One region of the Paenibacillus sp. FSL R5-0744 genome, then DNA from elsewhere that is predicted to be linked to it. Evidence: predicted binding sites of a transcription regulator. Region 1 holds the regulator's gene; the other holds the start of a gene.

Region 1 (8,096 bases):
GAGTCAGCGTAACCTGACTAACGCTTCCGGGACGAAGGAGCTCTGCCATGATGGCATGTCCCAATTCATGAATGGCGACTCTCTTTTTCTCTTCATTATTTGTTTCTCTATCCGTTTTTTCACCCATCATTACCTTGTCAATCGCCATCGACAGATGCCGCTGCTCAACTTTCGTCAAGTCCTCACGCATCATATAAATCGCAGCCTCATTCATGACACTTTCAAGCTGAGCACCGGAAAAGCCATAGGCTTCTTCAGCGATTTTGTCGAGACTCACCTCTGTATGAAGAGGCTTATTCTTCGCATGCAATTCGAGAATCGATTTGCGGCCCTTTTTGTCAGGCATGTCCACTTGAATATGACGGTCGAAGCGTCCAGGACGTAACAATGCTGAATCAAGCATTTCTTTCCGGTTTGTTGCAGCTACCAGCAAAATACGCGGAGTTTCGTTATTATAAATACCATCCATCTCGGTCAATAGCTGATTTAAGGTCTGATCATATTCACGTTGCTGACCGCCTTCGCGCTTACCGCCAATAACGTCAATTTCATCAATAAAAATAATGGCACTTTGTTTGTTCTCCTTAACAGCACGGTTACGAGCATCCTTGAACAAATCGCGGATCCGACCAGCCCCGACACCAACATACATTTCTACAAATTCACTACCTGATGCAGCTACGAATACGGAGTTTGTATAATGCGCTGCTGCTCTGGCCATAAGGGTCTTACCTGTTCCTGGAGGGCCAGTGAGCAGAATCCCTTTCAAAGGACGAATCCCAAATTTACTAATCTCCTCGTGCCGGATCAAAAAATCGAGTGCCTCACGAAGCTCTTGCTTCGCATTGTCTTGCCCACCAATTTCTTCAAAAGTGAGCTTTGAAGGCCCTTCCTTCTGGCGTTTCTTCCCCGCACCAGCGTTCACCGTAAGCCCGCCACGCAAATGAGCAATTATAAGTAATGCAGTAAGCATTCCAGCTGCTATAACAATCGGGAATATATTAATACCTAAAAAAGCCATGAAAATAAACAGCACAGGAATAAATCCGAGTAAAATTTCTTTAAGGTACTTAGGCATTATTCCATACCCCCAAGGTCGCAGGTTTTCGCGGCAAAATAATAAATTTGCTTTCTTTTCCATTACTCAAGCTTACGTACACATTGTTGTCGTCGATATCAGTAGATGCTATCACATCTTTAAATTCCGTATTTTGCTGTTTCAATCTATCAAGTTCTGTAGGTATAATCGTATATTTACGGCTCTCCATGGCTTCAGCTACAGAGAACATCGCTTTATCCCAGTAATCATCCAATAGTTCACTTGAATTTTGCTCCACATCGAGTTTAAGTTTACGTCCTTCAATCACTGATTTTCCTTCTTTGGATACATACGATACTAGATCACGTAAATTCGTGCCCGGCTGCAAATCAAGTTTCAAAGTGACCTCATCGCGGTTAATACTAATATGTGAAGTATTTACTCCCTCAAATCCGGTTACAATCTTTTGGAGCGGTTCCTGTAAAGCAAACTGACGATATAAAAAGAATCCTCCGAATAATAGCATAGCCGACAGTAGAGACGTTATCAGTACAGGTACAAGACGTAATTTCAAGAAACGTCCTCCTCTCAAAGATGAAAAAATGTAAACAGAATGATCCAAAGTCATAGCTGCTAAGAGCTCATCAGAGCCTGACGTTCTACTAACACTGTTCTAATTACAAACAGTAGTATATCACAGGTGTATATACTATATTGAAAAAAAGTGTGAAGATATTTAAAATTTTATTTTTTAATTCTTTCCATTTTATTAAATTTATTGATTTAATTCGACAAAAAAAGGGCTGTTACTCTTAACTAACAGACCTTTTTTCGTATGAATCTTTAAATACCAATACATAAAAACTACTCTTATAGTATATCACAATTCGTGTACTTATAGTATATCAAATAATATGTCATTTTAAAAAACAAGCGAACCATAAATGGTCCGCTTGTTTCTCCTATAATGCTTTTGTTTAATTTAGCGGCTAGGTAAACTGTAACCTTCACCCATTCGAGCCCCATCTGAGAACCGATAAAATTGATAATAATATCGACCGCTTTGTTTATAAAAAAGCTGCCAAGCATACTCCCCGTTATATACTCCTGGCAACAACCGCTCAATGCTGATGTCCGGAAGATCGGCTTTTATAAGGCTACGCATTTTCGCTTCAGAGGTCCCTTTACTTAGTTCTTCAGCATATACTGCGTCGGTTCCTTCAGCAAACTTCCCGTCTACAGTAAAACGTACCCAAACCATCAACTCGGTCCCGGCTTCATTCTTCCCTGTTAAGACCCAGTACACCGCATTATCATCCCACACGGATTTCTGCGCTTTGGTTACCTCTGTCAGACCAGCACTGGTTTTAGCGACATCCTTAGCGATATCTCGCTCGTTCCATTGATCTTTCATAATATAAGCATAGAACTGGATAAGTCCGAACAGAAGGAGCAGAATCAGAACTGACCCCAGGAGGATCCATTTTTTCCTTTTCTTCAAGGTACAGCTCCCTTTCTAGTAATATATCTTTTTTGATTATATAACACACCTGTGTGTTTATCCAAAGTTTCATATCCAATTCAATGATCTAATGATCAGAAACACAAAAGGCTGTAACTTTGCAATCGCAGAAAGTCACAGCCTTTCAGTTATTCGTTATGATCTTAGACTATCGTTTAAGCAGTCCATCAAATAATTCTTGCGCCTTACGACGGATTGCTTCCTCATCTAGCGTTACACATTCTCCATGTTTTACAACCTGTTTACCATTCACCCATACATGCTCAACGTCCTTGGCGCTGGCAGAGTATACAGCATGAGACAACAGATCTGTGTGTGGTAGCAAATGCGGCTGGTCTATATCAATCGCGATAAAGTCCGCTTTCATGCCAACAGCGAGTCTACCCACATCATTTAAAAAGATAGACTTTGCGCCATACTCTGTAGCTATACGCAGCGCTTCCGGAGCTGGGACAGCCGTCGGATCACCACTTACACCTTTATGGATGAGGGCTGCAAGACGCATCTCTTCAAACATATCCAGGTTATTATTGCTTGCCGCACCATCTGTACCCAGTGACACCTTCACACCAGCCTTTAGAAGATCCGTAACCCGAGCCACTCCACTAGCCAGTTTCAGATTACTTCCTGGGTTATGAGACACGCCTACATCATGACGAGCCAGTATCTCGATCTCTTCATCATTCAAATGAACGCCATGTGCAACAATAGACGGACGTGTGAACATTCCAAGCTTCTCTAAATGCGCTACAGGCCGAAGTCCGTAATCCACCACATTCTGCTCCACTTCGCGTTTGGTCTCGGACATATGGGTATGCATCGGTAAATCCAAATCATGTGCCGCTTGTACAAACTTAACAAAGAAGTCCGGTGGGCAAGTATATGGGGCGTGTGGCGAGATCATCGTCGTAATTCTACCATCAGCCTTACCATGCCAATTTCGTGCAAAAGAAATCGCTTCCGCAAGCTTGTGATTTTGTACTTCCTCTGGGCATAATCCGATTACGCCTCTCATCAGTACGGAACGGATGCCTGATAATTCGACTACCTCTGCTACTCGATCCATATGATCATACATATCCAAGAAGGTTGTAGTACCACCTTTTAGCATTTCCAGTACCGACAAGGAGGTTCCCCAGTATACATCTTCTCCAGTGAATTTCGCTTCCATCGGCCACATCTTCTCTTGAAGCCACACCTGAAGTGCTAAATCATCTCCATAACCACGAAGCAATGACATTGCGGCATGGCCATGTGTGTTTACCAGACCTGGCATAAACAGCAGACGACTGCCATCAACAACTTGCACATCATCTTCCATTAAAGGTTCTTCTTTTCCTATGTAAGTGATCAAATCATCTTCAATAGTCATATATCCGCTCAGAACCGGCTCATCCGTTCCCGGAATAAGAAAACGCCCGCCCTTAATAATCGTTTTACTGCTCTTCATTTCCGCTTTCTTCCTTTCCGTCTTTCAAATAATAAGCAAGGCTTTGCAAATCCGTTGTAAAATCGGCAGCATGAACACGGATATTCGATGGTGTTTTTAGAATCACTGGTGCAAAATTCAAAATCGCCTCAATGCCAGACTCAATGAGAATATCTGCTACATTCTGCGCTTCTGAATCAGGCACAGTAATGATCCCAATTCGAATACCTTGCTCACGAACCGTCTGACCAAGCTCCTCCATCGGTTGAACGGTAAGAGAGTTGATTTTCCGCCCTACCTTAGGTGCATAGGAGTCAAATATAGCGGTAATCTTCATAGTATCTTTCAGATAAGCATTGTAATTAGATAATGCATGTCCAAGGTTACCAGCACCTACTAAAGCCACATTCAATTGTTGATCCAGCTTCAGAATATGACGGATTTTTTCAATAAGATAAGTTACGTCATACCCGATACCTTTTCTACCAAAGTCTCCAAAATAAGCTAAATCTTTACGAATTTGAGCAGGATTCAAATCAAGTTTTTGTCCTAGTTCTTGTGAGGAAACGGTTAATATTTCACGTTTCTGGAGATCATTCAAGAAACGCAAGTACACAGGAAGTCTGCGAACAACGGCTTCTGATATTTTATCCGATTTCATAATTTACCTCCTAATTTAAGTGATATTCTGTTCAAATCCTATCGAAATATCTGCACCTCGTCTCAAGGAAGAGCGGTATTCTTATACCGCCCTTCCTTGTAGAGTGATTAATAAGATCGATGACGTTCTTTTCAAGAAACGCCTCCGTCTTCCAACCACTCCGCTATACGAGGAACCATTTGATCCGTAAGCATATGCTCCATTTTCGGGCCAGGCAACGAATAGAGGAAATACTTCCCATAGTGAGATTCGATCACCCTTGTGTCATACACAATAACAATACCCCGATCTTGCGCTGTCCGTACCAGCCTCCCAAATCCTTGCTTGAAGCGAATAACCGCCTGAGGAACAGACAACTTCATGAACGGATTCTTTTTCTGGGCTTGTAATAACTCAGACTTCGCTTCCGCTAGGGGGTGGTTTGGCGGTTGAAATGGGAGTCTCACGATGGCCAAGCATGTTAATGCTTCACCTGGAATATCTACACCCTCCCAAAAGCTGCTTGTTCCTAACAGTACAGAAGCTGCACTGTCCTGAAAACGGCGGATCAGCTTGCTACGGCTGCCCCCCTCCACGCCTTGACCTAATACCGTGATCTCTTGTGAGGCTAGAGCCTCTTTCAGAGGATCGTAAACCTGGCGTAGCATCTTGTAAGAAGTAAACAGGACAAGCATCCGCCCACGTGTTGTAATAGCTGCTTCTGCTAGTGACTGTACGAGTGTATCGACAAATCGGGCATCGCCTACACTCCCCTTCACACTTGGGAAATCCCGCGGAATAACTAACAGCGCCTGCTCCCGATACTTAAAGGGAGAAGGCAGGAGTGATGTCATCAGACGCCCCTCTTCCGCAGCTTCATTAAGTCCGAGATTATCAATCATAAACTGGAAAGATTTATCCACAGAGAGTGTCGCCGAAGTTAGTACGATACTTTTCTTCTTGTCGAAAAACAGCTCCTTAAGCTGAGTACTAACATCAACAGGAACGGCATACAGCTGTAGCGATTTACTGCGATAATTTCCATTCGCCTCCAGCCAATATACTACATTCTCATCATTTAATCCCATAAAAAACCGTACTTGCTCACGTATAGAAGCTAAATCCTTAAATAAGCCGCTAATATCGGTAACTAGGCTATCTGAGGAAGATTGACCTTCTTGATCTCGCATCTCATTAAGCATTTTATCACCTTTACGGATAATTTCGCTTAATGTCAGATTCATAGTATTCTCTAAAGCAACCAATTCATCCCAATCTTTCGGTTTACGGGTAGGAAGTAGCCGCATGACTAACTGGCCAGCTTCTCCCGCCGCTGCATCGCTGCGTTCCGGCAAGAGGCTGAATAGTTTATCACTAAGCAGATCCCAGGTTTCTTTTACGGTAAGAAGATCCGGATAGATTCTATCGATCACTCCGCTCCATTCAGAAGCTTCCTCACTGCCTGATGACTGAAGCATTTGGCGAAGTGTAGGAAGTTGGCCATTTCGACTATCCTTATAAAGACGCGATAGTGTATGTGCCACCGTGAAATGCTTCATATGCATGCCTAAATGCTTGCCAGCCACGTCCTCCAGATGATGGGCCTCATCTATTACAAGATGTTCATAAGCCGGAAGTAGTTGATGCCCAGCCTTAACATCTGCGAAAAGCTTAGAGTGGTTCGTAATGACCACGTCTGCAATACCAGCTTCATGCTTAGCCCGATGATAATAACACTTACGGAACCAAGGACACGAGCGACCCAGACAAGAATCGGTATCGCTTGCTACCGTCTCCCAAAAATCTCCGCCACGTCCACTTAGATTGAGCTCTTCGTCATCTCCTGATTCACTTTGTGTCAGCCAAACGATCATCTGAGCCGCAGTAAGCGCATCTTCCCTCGGACTTATAAAGTCTTTTTTATTAATTTTATGTTCGAACTTACGAAGACACAAATAATGCCCTCTGCCCTTAAAAATTGCAGCTTTAAATGGAAAAGGAACTACCTGCGTTAACAAAGGAATATCACGCTCACGCAATTGATCCTGCAGATTAATAGTATGAGTGCTGACCATGACTTTTTCATTAGTGCGTACGCTTTGGTATATGGCAGGCAATAAATAACCAAGGGATTTACCGGTTCCTGTCCCTGCTTCGATCAATAGATGCTTGTCTTCGGCAAGTGCCGTCATCACCTCATTGATCATAATATCCTGAGCTTCTCGGCTTTCATACTGTGGCAAAGTTTCTTTAAGTCGTTTCGTTACTTCATCCATATAATCTGTAAAAGATAAATTGTGTAGTGGATTCTCAGCATGCTCGTCTCGAGGTGGAGCTAATTCGTTCCAGTCTCCTACAGCAAGCGCTAATTGACGATAGAAAGTCAGATCACCTTCGGGCTGAAGCGTCTCCGCTTCCCGTTCACGCAGCAGACCATCAAAATACCAACCCAGATCACTATCCTCTTCCGTAAACAGCTCACAGAGTCTCTGAATCGTCAGCAGAGGCAAATCGTAGAGCTCCTCCAGACATTTCAGCAATACAAGAGCAGTTGCGAGTGCATCACTGTCTGCCTGATGCGGACGATCATGCGTCACTCCAAAATGTGCACTAACTGATCCTAGTTGATAGGATGTGAGGGAAGGAAAGCAGATTTTCAGAAAATCAATCGTATCTAAAATCCGCCCTTGAAATGGTAAATACCCACATCGGTCTAAAGCATTTTGCAAAAAATGGAAGTCGAATGCGACATTATGCCCTACAAGCACAACATCATCCAAGAGTGGGACAAGCTCCATCATCATCTCATCCAGCTCAGGTGCATCCTTTACATCATCGTCGGTAATCCCCGTTAGACCAGTTATAAAAGGAGGTATCGGCGTTCCGGGCTTGACGTAGGAACCATATACCCGGGAGATGGACCGGTCTTCTTCTATAATTGCAAGGCCAACCTGGATAATTTCACCCACGGATTGGGTTCCCGTTGTTTCAAAATCAAGCACGGCAAATTTCATTATAATTCTATTCCCTTTCAATTGAGACTCTTAATCAGCATAACAGAAGTTGCGAAAAAAGGCGATGCACACCACTGGTTCAGGGGATGCATCGCTTGAATGAAAATGCGGAATAATAAACCGTAAACGTAATAATTTACAATAATGAAACAAGCTGATTTCCGAAATGAAGCTTACCTCCTCGGCGGCGGCAAACCTCCAAATTAACGGTTGGTTCAGGAAGTGCCGGGTCAAGTTGCAAAGAAAGGCCAAACAGCTCCTGCGCTTCGTTGAACCGTTCTTGAGAGGCCCTGATGCAACCTAAAGCGTTATAAACCATTGCCTTCAGCTTGGTTTCCCGTATCAAACCGAGCATATGGTTCAGATGGCTCCAAGCAGCTTCCCCCTCCCCTTCCTGCAGGTAAGAGATGGCTAAATATAATCGAGCAGCCAAGCTATCCGGATATTGCACA
Region 2 (8,096 bases), 290 kb from region 1:
CTAGAGAATGCTTCTATCAAAGTACAGCTCATCTATGACAAGACGTTGTTCATGCTGCATAGCCATCTTCCTGATTCCTTATGGGATGCGTGGATTGGCGTGCCTTACAGCATTATCTCTTCACTCTACAAAGGAAACAATGATAGTGGGACTATTTTTCAAAAATGGATTCAAAGTCCGACCGGCTGGAAGTGTATTGGTTGTGAACGGCACTGTCTGGAGTCCACGGAACCTCCACAGGATGTAAATGCGGCGAATCATGGACGACAATATAAGTTTCATAACGGCATTCGCCAGAGTATGGTGCTTCAAGCTTTAATTTGGTCCATGTACGAGAATACCGTATTATTCAAACCCTTTTTAGGCGACGAGCCTTTTTTTGACGATGATGATTTGCATACGATATCCTCTTATTTCGTTCCAACTTATCTTAATGAGTTCCACCTTATTGAGCGGTCTAAGCCATGTAAAGAATACAAAGATCAGGATATACGAGTCTTTCAGGAATGGATTTCCGCACCTGATCTTGTCCTTAAATGGAATGGTGGCTTGACGGAAGGCAGATGGATGACCGGTGTTTATATGGATCACTCCCGTTTTGCCGGATTGGGACCTTATTTGAAGGATTCAAAGGGACAGCGGACGTATATGCAGGCTTATGTGCAATAAAATGAGTTGAAAAAGCACCTTTGTAGGCAAAGGTGCTTTTTGCGTTTACGTTGCATGTACAACAATCTCCAATTTCGTTCAAAAATAAGATACAATTTCCGTGCGTACAATCACAAGTCAAAGTTCCTTTCAGGGTTAAGGTGAACAAGTGGATAAGATTTATTCAGAACCTAATCTCATAACCCAAGGAGGAGCTATAATGGAAACTAAACAACTTAATGATAGTATTTCGGATTCGAAGCAAGCACAACCGATACAGGCTGGGTTTACCCCAGATGCACTAGTGAGGGATATTGTATTGCAGTTCCCTAAAGCGGCAGATTATTTCAAAGCAAACCGGATTGATTTTTGTTGCGGTGGAGCTAAACCTCTTGCTGAAGCAGCTGCTGAGCGTGGTCTGGATCACGAGATAATCATCGGCGATCTAAACAAGCTGTTCGAAGAGTATCCAGTACCCCAAGAGGAAATCGCTTGGAATACTGCACCTTCAGAAGAGTTAATTGACCATATTATTAACAAACACCACCGTTATCTTCGTGAAGAGCTACCCCTCATTAGCCAAAATGTAACTAAGGTATATCGAGTGCATGGCGGAGATTCTCCCCATTTGGTGGAGTTATATAACTTGTTCAACACACTTAAGGAAGATTTACTTGAGCATACGGCTAAAGAAGAAGAAGATGAATTTCCTAAGCTGTTGACATACGCTGCTAATCCTAGTGAAGAAGGCCTGACGTCGCTTCGTGAGTCATTGTCTGAGCTGGAGAGTGAACATGATGGTGCGGGCGATATTTTGAGAAAAATACGTAGTATTACAGATGATTTCACTCCACCGGCGCATGCTTGCACGACCTATCGATTGACATATGCCCGGCTGGAAGAGCTGGAGAGTATGACTTTTGAACACGTACATTTGGAGAATAATATATTGTTCCCTAGGTTTCAGTGAAGATGAATAGTGTGCTAAAGAGTCCCTTAGGGGGCTTTTTTTATAGGGAATTATAGAATGTAAAGAAATGGGGATAACTCCGTTGAAAAAGATAGAAGAAATGATCGTAAAAAATATGGGTAAGATCGATTGATGGATAGATGGATGGCAGGCAGGCAGGCAGGCGGAAGGATTGCTTAAAAGCAGACTACGAGATAGGGCTGAACGAGCAGAAAGAGGGGGATAAATCCCCCAGAATATGCGAAATGACGCCGAATGAGCAGAAAGAAGGGGATAAATCCCCCAGAATATGCGAAATGAAGCCAGATGAGCAGAAAGAGGGGGATAAATCCCCCAGAATATGCGAGATGACGCCAAATGGACAGAAAGAGGGGGATAAATCCCCTAGAATATGCGAGATAGCGCCGAATGAGCAGAAAGAGGGGGATAGAGGTTAGCTTTTTAAAAAGTTTTTGTCAATTTTAGAAGTAAGCTTGTTATTACTTATTTGAGAACATGGCTTGTTTAAGTTATCCTTAAAAAGACAGTATACATAACTTTACAAGCCTGAGACGCTATATGGTCATTAGGCGGGACAAGGCGGTGCCAGGATGCCCATGCGATCTTTGTGGAAATTGATGCTAGGATTAGTCATTGTATTCATAATAGGTGGATGCTCTACTAACAATGACGGCAATAGTAATGCTAATAATGGTGTGGCAGGATCAGAGGGACCGACAATATCGATAAGGGTTGGAGATAATGAACTGCTTACTAAACCATCAGATAGGTTACTTAGTGGGAGTTATAGAAATGGAATATCGATCATGGAGCTACTGAAAGGTAGTAATGTTGCCACATTTGCTGAGGATAACTCAAGCATTGTTTCGGTAAAGGATTTTTCGCTAGAGGCGGGAATGGTTTGGGAGCTTCAGATGGGCGGTCAAATCATTGGGAATGCGGATTGGAATAATACTGTAGGGTATGATTCACAGCTAGTCTTCACCGCGAAGTCGAAGGACCATCAAGCACCACTTCAAACTGTAAGGCTGACCTTGAACGGTGGAAGTGTTGAAGTAGACTTGCATCATACGTATATTATGTTATTTGAAGAGGATTTAACTGTAAGAGATTTGCTCAAAAGCTGTAGTAGCGTACAGTTGGCCGATGACAATAAAAAGGTGCTTTCCGTCGACGATTATACTCCTCTTAGTAATGAAGAATGGAAGCTGAAGGTGAACGGAAAACAACTACTTGATGATGGAATGGATATGAAGCTCAGGGCTCATGATGAATTGGAGATTTTATTGACTTTACGCTAAAAAATCGTAAATTAAGCCAGATCAACGGTTGTTCAGAATCGTTAATCTGGCTTTTTATGTGGAAAATTTATCTAACAATTATCAGTAGACTAAAGTGTGAAAATATTCACAATTAAAGTGACTGCAATCACAATGACGACTTGAATTTGAACCGTATAATTCCAATATGTAGAAGAGAAATTGATCAGGTATTCATAAGCTTGAGGAGGCACCTAACCATGACAACGATAAGAGAAAAACTAGTATTAGTCGGCAACGGTATGGCAGGCATAGGTACGATTGAGCAGATATTGAAGCTGGGTGGAGCTTATGACATCACGGTTTTTGGAAGTGAACCTCATCCCAACTATAATCGGATCATGTTGTCTTATGTTCTTGAAGGAAGTAAGACCCTTAATGATATCATCCTAAACGACTGGAATTGGTATGAAGACAATAATATAACTCTACACACGGGAACAACGGTGACACGAATTGATGAAGGCTCGAAGCAAGTTGTTACGGATAATGGGATGATAGTCCCCTACGACAAAGTAATTATTGCGACAGGCTCGAATTCGTTTATTTTACCTGTACCTGGCAGTGATAAAGAGGGCGTTGTAGGATTCCGGGATATTTCAGACTGTGATGCGATGCTGGCAGCGGCCAAACAATACAGCAAAGCGGCTGTCATCGGCGGAGGTTTACTTGGGTTGGAAGCGGCAAAAGGTCTTGTGAACCTTGGTATGGATGTTACCGTAGTTCATTTGATGGAAGATCTGATGGAGCGTCAGCTTGATCGGAATGCCTCCTCGATGCTGCAAGCTGAGCTTGAGCGTCAAGGCGTGAAATTTGCTATGGGCAAACAAACGATAGAATTGAGCGGGGAACAGAGAGTAAGTGGATTGCGTTTTAGTGATGGCAGTACGCTTGCTGCAGATTTTGTGGTAATGGCTGTTGGAATCAAACCGAACGTGACATTGGCAAAAGATAGCGGAATCTCCGTAAATCGTGGGATCGTGGTGGATGATTATTTGCAAACTTCCATGCAGAATGTATATTCCATCGGCGAATGTGCTGAGCATCGTGGTATGTGTTACGGACTGGTGGCTCCACTATTTGAACAAGGCATGGTTCTAGCTAAACATTTATGTGGTAGCGATACCAAGCCTTATGAAGGTTCGATTGTTTCCACGAAGCTTAAAATATCTGGGGTGGATGTATTTTCTGCAGGTGAGTTTTTGGATTCTCCTGAACACACTGTGATTTCAAGCAAAGATGAATGGAAGAGAACTTATAAGAAAATTTTGCTCAAAAATAATGTGATTGTCGGTGCGGTTTTGTTCGGTGATGTAACGGAGTCCGCGAATCTGCAAAAGCTAGTAAAACAAGGCGCGGTAATGACCGATGAGATTTATACGGAGATTATGGGAACGGGCTGCTGCGGTGGCGGAGCTAAGAAGAGCACATCCGTAGAAGCAATGGCGGACGAAGAAATTGTCTGCGGCTGTAATGGTGTAACTAAAAAAGCGATCGTAGATGCTGTTACTGAACATGGTTTTACTAATGTGGATGAGATCAAAGCATGCACTGGCGCTACTCGCTCTTGTGGTGGTTGTAAACCCGTAGTAGAACAAATCCTGCAATTTGTCTTAGGTGACAGTTTCCAGCAAGCTGCTAAGCAAGGTATTTGTGGGTGCACAACGCTTAGCCGTGATGAAATTGTTGCTGAAATTACAGCTAAAGGTCTTAAAACAACAAAAGAGGTCATGAATGTACTCGGTTGGAAACAAGAGGAAGGCTGCTCCAAGTGTCGTCCGGCGATTAACTATTATCTAGGGATGATGAACCCTGATACCCATCAAGATGAGAAAGAATCCCGATTTGTAAATGAAAGAATGGGTGCCAATATTCAAAAAGATGGAACCTACACCGTGATACCACGCATGTATGGTGGGGTAACTACGCCGGAGGATTTGAAGAAAATCGCCGACGTCTCCCTTAAATATGACGTGAAAGTTGTGAAGGTAACTGGAGGGCAACGCCTGGATCTAATCGGTGTGAAGAAGGAAGATTTGCCTAAGGTATGGGAAGAGCTGGATATGCCTTCAGGCTACGGTTATGCCAAATCCCTGCGTACGGTTAAGACTTGTGTGGGCTCCCAGTTCTGCCGCTTTGGCACACAAGATTCACTGGGAATGGGCGCGCTCATAGAACGTAAGTATGAACGTCTTGATTTTCCTGCCAAGTTTAAAATAGCTGTCAACGGCTGTCCACGTAACTGTGCGGAATCCTGCACGAAGGATATTGGGATCGTTGGAAATGATGGTGGTTGGGAAGTGTTTATCGGTGGTAACGGTGGGATTAAGCCACGGATCGCAGACTCCTTCTGCAAAATTAAGACCGATGAAGAGTTGATCGAAGTGTGCTCCGCTGTGATGCAATATTACCGTGAGACCGGCAATTATTTGGAGAGAACTTCCGAGTGGGTTGAGCGTATGGGACTTGAGCAGATTCAAATGGTTATTTTGAATAATGAAGATAACCGCAAAGAGCTGGCCGCACGGATTGACTTTGCTCTGACTCAGGTTACGGATCCTTGGAAAAAAATGCTCAATGACAGCAGCACTCGTGCTGCGCTTTTTGAAGAAACAAGAGTCTAGCGGATATAACCCACACAGAAGGGGAGAGACCAATGAATAAGACAACACAAACGTATCCAATAGGATCAGTACAGGATTTCCTGCTGCAGATTGGCCGTGTGGTGATTGCTGGAAATGTGGAGCTGGCTGTATTTCGTACCTCTGACGGAGCGATCTTTGCACTTGAGAATCGGAGCCCTCATCCAAAAGGGGGGCCGCTTGCGGAAGGGATCGTTTCGGGTCACTTTCTTTACGATCCACTGTATGATTGGAAAATAGATCTTCGCACGGGTGAAGTTCAGGCACCGGATCAAGGTATCGTTATGACTTATCCAGTCTCTCTTGTCGGAGACATTGTGACAGTGAGCTTGTAGACACCGAAGCTTGTAGTAAAGGATGAAATAGAAAACGGTGGGGTGGAGTACTATGTTTACTCAAAGTGTGGAAAACATTGTCGAGGCGGCAGTCAGCAAGCGAGACCAAATGAATGAAAGTTTACCAAGATATTTTCTAGCAGCCCTTTTGGCAGGAGCATATGTAGGCATTGGGATTATCCTTATTTTTTCGCTGGGAGCGCCTCTAGCGGCTGCCAAATCGCCTTTCCAACCCCTCATTATGGGTGCATCCTTCGGTATTGCCTTGACTCTTGTTGTGTTTGCAGGCTCAGAGCTGTTTACCGGAAATAATATGTTCTTTACGGTTAGTACACTAGCTGGTAGAACAAGTATCTGGGATACTGTAAAGAACTGGGTGCTTGTGTTTGTAGGGAATGTGGTAGGGGCAGTGATTTTAGCACTTTTGATTCGAGGAACTGGACTATTCAGTGCGGCTCCCCCAGAGCATCTGATCTATGCGGCTGCAGCCAAGAAAATGAGCCTTCCGTTTTCGGAGCTATTTTTCCGTGGAATTCTATGTAACTGGCTGGTCTGTCTAGCGCTATGGATGGCCTCACGCGCTAAAAGTGAAACTGCGAAGCTGGTTCTAATCTGGTGGTGTTTGTTTGCCTTTATTGCGAGTGGATATGAGCACAGTGTGGCTAATATGACGCTGCTGAGTGTTGCTGTGTTGCTCCCGAATCACCCGGACACCGTTACAATTGCCGGATGGGTACACAATATGATACCCGTTACGTTAGGGAATATAATTGGCGGTGGCGTATTCGTTGGCATGGCCTACTGGATGATCTCTCCCGTGCGTGGTACTCAGACCAAGCGTTAAGAGTATATTTATAGTTATAGGGTTGACCCAATTTCGGGTTCAGCTCTTTTTCTAAATATAAGAAAGTATAAGTTTCACGCTATAAATTATCCTTATATTTCTCGCATAAACGCTTACCGTCCATTAGGGACGCCGAAGGCGTTTTTGCTTGTCTTGTGGGATAAAAAAAGACGCCTATGTTAGGCGCCTTTGACCACTCTATTTTATAATGTGCAGAATAATTGGGTCATGTATGTTTCATTGAGGAGAATAGAGGGTACATTATAATGGAATTAAATTCGGCAGATCTCGTTTGGACACATTTCGCAGTGGCAAATTTCCTGCAGCATGCCAAGATCCTTGATGACAATCATACCGTTCTCGTACTCAACCGCGTCTTTTTTACGCAAGTCACTCAGCATCCGGTTTACACTCTCACGAGTGGCACCGATCATGTTGGACAGATCTGTATGCGTAATTTTTTTGTTGATGAGGATGTTCTCACCATCGCTGCTCTTCTCACCATAAGTATTACCAAGTCGAATGAGAGTGGAGCAAAGTGCGCCTGGTTTGCCATACATCATCAGATCACGGAATTTCGTTTGAGTTAGACGGTGATGAATGCCCATCCATTTCATAAAGTCGATGGCAAAATCACAATGTTGGCAAATGAGAATTTCTAAATCCTTTTGCTCGATAACGCCAACTTCACTTTCTTCAATCACTTCTGCAGTAAAGCTGTGCTTGGTGCTGAAGAATGGGTCTGCTTGACCTACCATATCGCCGGCTTGGTACATATAAAGAATAAGTTCTTTACCTTCATCCGTTGATTTAGTTAATTTCACACGTCCACGTTTGATATAAAACAATTTATCCGAGTAGTCGCCTTCCCAGAAAAGATGTGAACCCTCTGGAACAACGCGTTCTTTCATAGTAACAAGAAGTCTGTTGAAATTCTGTTCGGAGAAACAGTTTGTATTTCCGTGGGCTTCGATGACATTGTAATGTTCTTTTAGCATAATCGACATCCCCTTTATTCCCTCAGTTTTTCAGTAAATTTTAAATTAATTATACCTCTAAAATCTTCGATTTGGTTAAGAAAAACCATTTAAAAGTGTCGAATTTTCAACATTGTGATTATTTTCACTTCAAAAGTGCTAGATGTAATATGATTTTTAACTAAAAAGGAGTAAGAAGTATATGTTCTTTATATATCAGCAGTGGCAATCCATTATTCTCAAATAATGGGTCTGTTGCTGTTTTTTTTGCTCTTATTAGATTCTACATATTATACTGCAAAAATTCATGATATAGAAATCCGTTCGATTTCAACTCCGTATAAATGCACACATCTTCATT

The links. The regulator Rex, encoded in region 1, represses fermentation and respiration genes when NADH is low (regulators of the CRP and FNR family bind a similar motif). The targets are predictions, from matches to a motif close to TTGTGAAATATTTCACAA.
Region 2: the regulator Rex is predicted to act here: its motif matches at 3,014-3,031, upstream of nirB (nitrite reductase large subunit NirB).

Annotation. Positions count from the first base shown of each region.
Region 1 is NZ_CP150228.1:4,706,920-4,715,015, forward strand. Features, by position in the region: gene MKY19_RS20780 (AAA family ATPase) at 1-1,078, opposite strand, end outside; gene MKY19_RS20785 (hypothetical protein) at 1,071-1,613, opposite strand; gene MKY19_RS20790 (DUF5590 domain-containing protein) at 2,022-2,540, opposite strand; gene MKY19_RS20795 (amidohydrolase) at 2,710-4,011, opposite strand; gene MKY19_RS20800 (redox-sensing transcriptional repressor Rex) at 3,998-4,651, opposite strand; gene dinG (ATP-dependent DNA helicase DinG) at 4,783-7,644, opposite strand; gene MKY19_RS20810 (hypothetical protein) at 7,781-8,096, opposite strand, start outside.
Region 2 is NZ_CP150228.1:4,994,122-5,002,217, reverse strand. Features, by position in the region: gene MKY19_RS22160 (hypothetical protein) at 1-669, shown strand, start outside; gene ric (iron-sulfur cluster repair di-iron protein) at 923-1,618, shown strand; gene MKY19_RS22150 (hypothetical protein) at 1,759-2,055, shown strand; gene MKY19_RS22145 (hypothetical protein) at 2,209-2,919, shown strand; gene nirB (nitrite reductase large subunit NirB) at 3,138-5,561, shown strand; gene MKY19_RS22135 (nitrite reductase (NAD(P)H) small subunit) at 5,594-5,914, shown strand; gene MKY19_RS22130 (formate/nitrite transporter family protein) at 5,967-6,758, shown strand; gene MKY19_RS22125 (Crp/Fnr family transcriptional regulator) at 7,031-7,756, opposite strand.